DNA from 3 places in the Chelatococcus sp. HY11 genome. Region 2 is predicted to be linked to each of the others. Evidence: riboswitches for the same ligand, from Rfam matches in the RefSeq annotation. Region 2 holds a riboswitch; each other region holds the start of a gene.
The links. A riboswitch is a leader RNA that binds a small molecule or an ion and turns the genes downstream of it on or off. The one in region 2 is predicted to bind thiamine pyrophosphate.
Positions count from the first base shown of each region.

Region 1: another riboswitch for thiamine pyrophosphate. It lies ahead of thiO (glycine oxidase ThiO); the one in region 2 lies ahead of thiC (phosphomethylpyrimidine synthase ThiC).
Region 3: another riboswitch for thiamine pyrophosphate. It lies ahead of KIO74_RS04775 (ABC transporter permease); the one in region 2 lies ahead of thiC (phosphomethylpyrimidine synthase ThiC).

Region 1 covers NZ_JAHBRX010000001.1:1,087,951-1,090,211, forward strand. Annotated here, with positions in the region: gene KIO74_RS05165 (thiazole synthase) at 1-16, opposite strand, end outside; gene thiS (sulfur carrier protein ThiS) at 20-226, opposite strand; gene thiO (glycine oxidase ThiO) at 325-1,476, opposite strand; TPP riboswitch at 1,468-1,562, opposite strand; gene KIO74_RS05180 (DUF350 domain-containing protein) at 1,611-2,015, opposite strand; gene KIO74_RS05185 (VOC family protein) at 2,113-2,261, opposite strand, start outside.
Region 2 covers NZ_JAHBRX010000001.1:2,562,015-2,564,275, reverse strand. Annotated here, with positions in the region: gene thiC (phosphomethylpyrimidine synthase ThiC) at 1-964, opposite strand, end outside; TPP riboswitch at 1,192-1,313, opposite strand; gene KIO74_RS11715 (PRC-barrel domain-containing protein) at 1,544-1,936, shown strand; gene KIO74_RS11710 (pyrimidine 5'-nucleotidase) at 2,034-2,261, opposite strand, start outside.
Region 3 covers NZ_JAHBRX010000001.1:988,929-991,189, forward strand. Annotated here, with positions in the region: gene KIO74_RS04770 (ABC transporter substrate-binding protein) at 1-478, opposite strand, end outside; gene KIO74_RS04775 (ABC transporter permease) at 507-1,250, opposite strand; TPP riboswitch at 1,383-1,485, opposite strand; gene KIO74_RS04780 (lytic murein transglycosylase) at 1,787-2,261, shown strand, end outside.

The DNA.
Region 1 (2,261 bases), 1.5 Mb from region 2:
AAGACAAGCTGTTCATCGATCAACCTCCCTGCCGGGCGCGGACGATTTCCACCCGATCGCCAGCGGTCAGACGCGTCTCGGGCCACTTCGCCCTGGGCAGGACGGCGCCATTAAGGGCCACCGCGATGCCGCGCGCCTCGACCGCGACGTGGCTTGCCACGAGTTCCGCGACAGTCGCCACCTCCAGGGCAGCCTCCTCGCCGTTCACGCGGATGAGTTCAGGCATCTTTTCAACTCCAGGCGGTCAACGATTTGAAGTGCCGTAGTATTTCGTCGTTTCGCCGCGTGTCATAAATAGGCCCTTAGCCCGGAAAAAGGATCCGCTCATGCCGCCGCCGCGCGCATAAAGCGGCCGAAGCCGAATGGTTCGGCCATGGAGTCCATCTTGCCGCTCAGGATGAAATCACTGATCAACTTGGCCGTGATTGGTGTGAGCAGGATACCGTTGCGATGGTGCCCTGTCGCATAGACGAGCCCCTCAACCGGCCCGGCGCCGAAGATCGGTGCGTCATCACGGCTCCCGGGGCGATGGCCGACCCAGGTCTCCAGCACTGGCAGTTCCTCGATGCCGGGGAGCGCGCGCCATGCGGCGTGGAGCAGCGACAGGAGCCCGCCGGCGGTGATCGCCGTGTCAAAGCCCTTTTCCTCGACGGTCGCGCCGACGATGAGGCGGCCATCCAGGCGCGGTACGAGATAGACGCCCGGAGCCCAGACAACATGTCTCAGAAGAGGCGCCGCCGGGTCCATCGCGAGCGCCAGCATCTGCCCTTTCACAGGACGCACCGCCGGTCGCGCCTCGGCCGGGAGGCCAGGAATGCCACGTGACCAGGGGCCCGCTGCCAGCACCACCCTGCCCGCTTCCCGCAGGCCGGCTGCGGTGATGACGCCGGCAACGCGGCCGTCCTTGAGGGACAGGCCTTCGATCGGCGTGTTCTCGACGAGCGTGACGCCCGCGCGCAGGGCCGCCACGCGTAACGCTTGCGCGAGCTTGCGATTGTCGACCTGATGGTCCTCGGGCGAGGACACCCCTCCGGCGACGCCAGGGGCAAGCGCCGGCTCCAGCCGCCGGAGATCGCGGCCACTCAGCCACGAAACAGGCAGGCCAAGCCGCCCCTGCAACTCCGCGTGATTGCGCAGCTTGGCCGCATCGTCGGCCGTCAGGGCCACCATGAGGGTGCCCTCCGTCCTCAGCTCGACGGGCAGGCCGCTCGCGGCTTCGAGCTCCGCGGCGAAAGCGGGCCAGAGCGCCTGGCTTGCCCGGTTGAGGGTCAGCAGCCGCTCTTCGGAGGGCTCGATCTCGGCGCATGCGGCCAGCATGCCGGCGGCCGCGTGGCTCGCCCCCTGGCCGGCCTCTCCCTTGTCGAAGACAGTGACGGGAAGGCCGCGCTGCGCGAGCCGCCAGGCGATCGACAAGCCGATCACGCCGGCACCGATGATGGCAACCTCGTTCTGACGCGCGGAATTATCCTGAACCATTCGCGGCTCCCTACGCTGGCATGACCCAGACAGGTTCGATGGGTATGTTCTCAGCCCCGCGAAGCGAGGCACCCCAAGCCATGTCTTCCTAAAATGAGGTGTTCAGGCGTGAACCGCAAGCCTCATGTCGCCCGTCAGAACGTCATGCAGGCGGAATTGATGATGCCGGCTGACAGCGAGGCCGCGCCAAGGAGACATGCGGCCGCGATCTCGCCCTTTGCAATGCGCTCCGTCAAATTCGGCACCAGGATGCGCACGAGCCAGTAGACGATGATCTGCACGACCAGCGCGATGATGCCCCAGAGCACCAGCGCGAGCACAGTCGTCGTGTTGACGATGGCGCTCGACAGCGGCAGGGCGAAACCGACGAGGCTGAGGCCGAGGGACAGCGCCGCAGAGACGACATTGCGGCGAATGAGCTCGAACTCGTTATGGGTCGTTGCGAAGGTGTAGACCGCGAGATAGAGGGCAACGAGAAGGATCGAAATGACAAAATCGACGAGAAAGTCGATGAAATTGACCAGAAGGATACCGTCCATCGTTGCCCCCGCGTTTGCGCCATTTTGGTCCGCGCCATGCCCGGTTAGCGCCAAGACTGGTTAGCGCCATGCCTCTCTTGCGCTAGCCTGGCCGGCGCTATGCTTTTCCGCCACCGCGCGTCGCGGTTTCGAAGGCGATCGCGACGCCGTGAGCGTCCTGCGCGGCGATCGTCAGACGCGGCCCGACCCTGCGCGCCGCGATACCAGCCCTGGCAAGCCGCTCGGCCACGGCGTCGAGATCGTCGA
Region 2 (2,261 bases):
TGAAATAGTCCACGCCCTGCTCGGCCTGTTCGATGAGCGTGTCCTTGAACACCTCCCAGTCGAGCTTCGCCGGGTCGCCGTCTACCTTCTCCAGCGCCTGGTAAATCGGGACCGTGCCGATGGGCACGGGCGCGTTGCGCATGATCCACGAGCGGATATTGTGGATATTGCGCCCGGTGGAAAGGTCCATCACCGTGTCGGCACCCCAGCGGATGGCCCAAACCAGCTTCTCCACCTCGTCGGCGGCCGAGGAGGTGACGGCCGAATTGCCGATATTAGCGTTGATCTTCACCAGGAAGTTGCGGCCGATGATGGTGGGCTCGAGCTCGGGATGATTGATGTTGGCGGGGATGACCGCGCGGCCCCGCGCCACCTCCTCGCGCACGAATTCCGGCGTGATGAAGCTGGGGATGGCGGCGCCGAAGTCCTCGCCGTCGGCGCGGCGCTCCTGCGCACCCGCGAGCATCGCCGCGCGGCCTAGATTCTCGCGATGGGCGATATAGACCATCTCCTCGGTGATAATGCCGGCGCGGGCATAGTCGAGCTGCGTGACCGGCTGCCCGGCTCGGCCGGACAGCACGGCGCGTTCGGCTGGGCAGGGCGCGACAAGCTTGTCAGGGGCGATATTGCCGTTGTCCTCCGGTCTCACCGCGCGTGGCGCGATCGCGGTCAGGCTGCGCGTCGCGAGCCATGGCGCGCGGGGCTGGGCGAGGCCGCTGTTGAGATCGATGGCGGCCCCAGGGTCGGTGAAGGGGCCGGAAGTGTCATAGACACGGAACGGGGCCTCGCCGGAGGCGGGATCAAGCGCGATTTCGCGGAAGGGAACGCGGATCTCGGGATGATCCGGCGCGGTGGAATAGATCTTGGCCGATCCCGCGACGGCGCCGGTGGTGACGGCTGCGGGCGTTGGGGTGATGGTCTGGCGCGCTTTCGCATGCGCCTTGGATGGCTGATGAATGTTCATGGATCTCCTTTTCCGGAGAACCCTCGCCGGAGCGAAGGCGCCCCGGTTCGTTAATGAGGAGAGCCTCCGCCCACGGCATTCTCAAGCGAAGTGGATAGGGCTTCGCGTGAAGACGATGCGGTCGAGCGAGCCCATTTCCGATCCGACAGGATCGAAATTGGGTTCAAGCGGATGCACTCCTGGTTTGAGAAGATCCGGGTGACAGCGATCTGATGGAATCGTGAGGAGCCTTGCACCTTTTCCGTCCCTTCGCCGGCATGACCCGGATCAGGTCCTAAGGGTCACCGCGGTGCTCTTTCACAAGCCGGCGGAATCTCAGCCCCCTCACGGGGCCCCCCTCGGAACAGGCGATGAGAATGAGCGGTTATGACCGTGCTGTCAATGCGCCTGCGGAGCCGGCGATGGACTCACTGCGGCAGGTCCGTTGGTGAGCGGCTTTTGCGCGGGAAGAACTTACAAATTATCGCAAAAACAAAGAACACATGGCGAAATAGAGCCATGGAACAAAATCGTACCGACGCCATTCTCAATAACGGAAATACGGATATCCATCCGCTGTGAATTTCAGGAGATTTAAGTATGGTTCGGATCGCAGTTGTAATCGCGGCTATTGGACTTTCGACGGCGGCGTTTGCACAGAATGCACCGACGCCTGCTCAGGGGCCAAGCTTTGTCACAGTTGAGCAAGGGGCATTGGCCAGTTCGCTCAAAGGGCTGAATGTCAGGAACGCCGGCGACGAGAACGTTGGCGAGATCGAGGACGCGGTTGTCGATGGGACGTCGATCCGTGCCTACATCCTCTCTGTAGGGGGCTTCCTCGGCATGGGCACGCATTACGTTGCTGTTGCTCCGTCCGCGCTGATGCTGACGTGGAGCGAGGCGGACAAGAAGTGGAATGCACGCATGAATGCGACGAAGGACCAGTTGAAGGCGGCGCCGCAGTTCAAATACGAGGGGCGCTTCGCCAAATAAAGGATTGGCCGCACAAAAACTTGGTCAACTGAAAAGAACGCCGAGACTGGCGGAAGCGAACAAGGGCGTTGAAAGGCGCCCTTGTTGATTCAAACCTTTACGGTTCGCCTCGACGGTCACGCATGCGCCCAAGAAAATCGGCGAGGTCGTCGGTCATGAAATCGATATGAGGCGCGATCATGGGGGCCTGTTCCTCCGCCTCCCGGAAGGGGTCGAGGGTCTTCGGCAGGACGAGCACGGTCGCCATGCCCAGCGCGTGGGGCACGACGAGGTTCTTTTCGATGTCTTCGAACATCACCGCGCCTGCCGGATCGACATTATGGCG
Region 3 (2,261 bases), 1.6 Mb from region 2:
CGCCGACCGAGGCCAGCATGCGCTGGAGGAGAGCATCCTCGAAGCCGGACACGGAGAAGCCAATCTTCTTGCCCTTCAGGTCCGCCAATGACTTGATGGGGCCATTCGCCAGCACGGTCACGGTGTTGAGCGGCGTTTCCACAAGGGTGCCGAAGCGGACGAGGGGGATGCCCGCCGCGTGGTCGAGATAGAGGCTTGGCTGGTAGTGCACGCCAATGTCGGCCTGGCCGGATGCGATGGCACGCGGCACGATCGACGGATCCGACGGCGGCAGCAGCTCGACGTCGAGGCCCGCCTTGGCGAAGAGGCCAAGCTCCTTGGCCACCACCATGGGGGCGTGGTCCGGATTGACGAACCATTCGAGCAAGACCTTGATCTTTTCGACCTTATCCGGAGGGGCGGCCGAAGGCGTCGTCTGCGCGAAGGCGCCCGTGGCCGTTGCGAGACCGAGGGCGATTGTGAGAAGGGCTCTGTGGATCATGGCGTGTTCCTGTGCGCGGGGCGGTTCAGGTGTTCTGGGCCCAGGGGGTGAGACAGGGGGTGAGGCGATCGACGATGCCTCGCAGCGCGAGCGTCATCGCGGCCAGAATCAGCATCGCGGCAAACATCGTCTCGGTCTGCATGCGGGCATTGGCCTGTACCATGACAAATCCTAGACCGGCCGACGCGCCGACCCATTCGCCGACAACCGCGCCAAGCGGCGCGAGCGGCGCCGCGACCTTGAGGCCAGAGGCAAGGCCGGGCAGGGCGAGCGGCAGGCGCACATGAACGAGCGTCTGCCAGTGGGTGGCGGTCGTCAGGGCCGTCGCATCGAGCAGGTCGGGATCCGTGCGCCGGAGCCCGTCGGCAAAGGCCGAGGCCACCGGAAAGAAGATGATGATCGTCGTCATCACCACCTTGGAGGCGAGGCCGAAGCCGAACCACAGCACCAGGACCGGCGCGAGGACGAAGACGGGAAAGGACTGCAGCACCAGCACAAGCGGCCATACGAGCCTGCCGAGACGGGGCAGGGCCGCGATGGTGATCGCGGTGCCGATGCCCAGGGAGGCCCCCAGCGCAAAGCCCGCCAAAATCTCCCACAGGGTGGTGAGGCTGTTCGTCAGGAGAAATGACGGCTGGCGCAAGAAAACCGCGGCGACCTCCAGCGGCGGCGGCAGGATATAAGCCGGCGGCCGGGCCATCCAGATCAGGGCTTGCCACGCTACGACAAGCGTTGCTGCGATGCGAAGGGCGGCCAGGGTGACGCGCATGCCGTCCAGCCTCAGGACGCTTCGCGGCGCGGAGGGGCGAGGGGGGCAGGACGCGGTCTTGCAAGGCACATGGCGTGAACCCCAGCGAACGAGCCAGGATCAGGGCGATGCGAAGACGAGAGCGGGGTGTCGGGAAAGCCCATGTTCCGTTCCTACGCCGGCATCACCCGGATCAGGTTCAAGGGTCCAGCTCACCGCTATCTCAGTGCCGTACGGCACCCCCCTCGGAATGTGACAACTCTATGGGAAAAGCCCGGACGGCTGTCAAGCGGAGCCTTGGAACGAGTCCACCCGCGGGATGGTGCCGCCCGCCGCTCATTATTCTGCTGCATCGCGCGCCCTTATGCTGGCAGTTGCGGATAATCCCGCAACCTTCACCGATGCAGGGAGTTGATCCTCGATCAGAGCCTTAATCCGGGTTTTTTAATCAGATCTGCTTACGCAACTGCGGGCGGCGGTAACATTTTGAAAGGATTAACCATGATAGCCTGCGCGAAATCATGGTGAACCCTCGATAGCATCGGTAGGAACTCTATATGCGGCACATGGTCTTGATCGCGACGGCCTGGATGATGGGAACGGGCGCTGCGGCGGCGAATTTCACGCAGTGCATCAGCCAGATCAGGGCAGATGCAGCGCGCGCCGGCATCAGCCAGAACGTCATTGCCCAGGCATTGGCCATCAACCAGCCGGACGACAAGGTCCTGCGGCTGTCCAAGGTCCAGCCGGAATTCAAGACGCCGATCTGGGACTACATGGGCTTCCTCGTCGATGAGGAGCGCGTGCGGGATGGGCAGGCGATGATGCGCAAATACGATCGCGTCCTGCGCGCAGCCGAGCAGCGTTTCGGGGTCGATCGCCATGTCATCGCCGCGGTGTGGGGGGTCGAGACCAATTTCGGGTCGGAGGCGGGGGACAACTTTCTCCCGCATGCCCTCGCGACGCTCGTCTGCGAAGGGGGGCGGCGCCAGGCCTTCTGGCGCGGCGAGCTGATGGCCGCGCTCAAGCTCG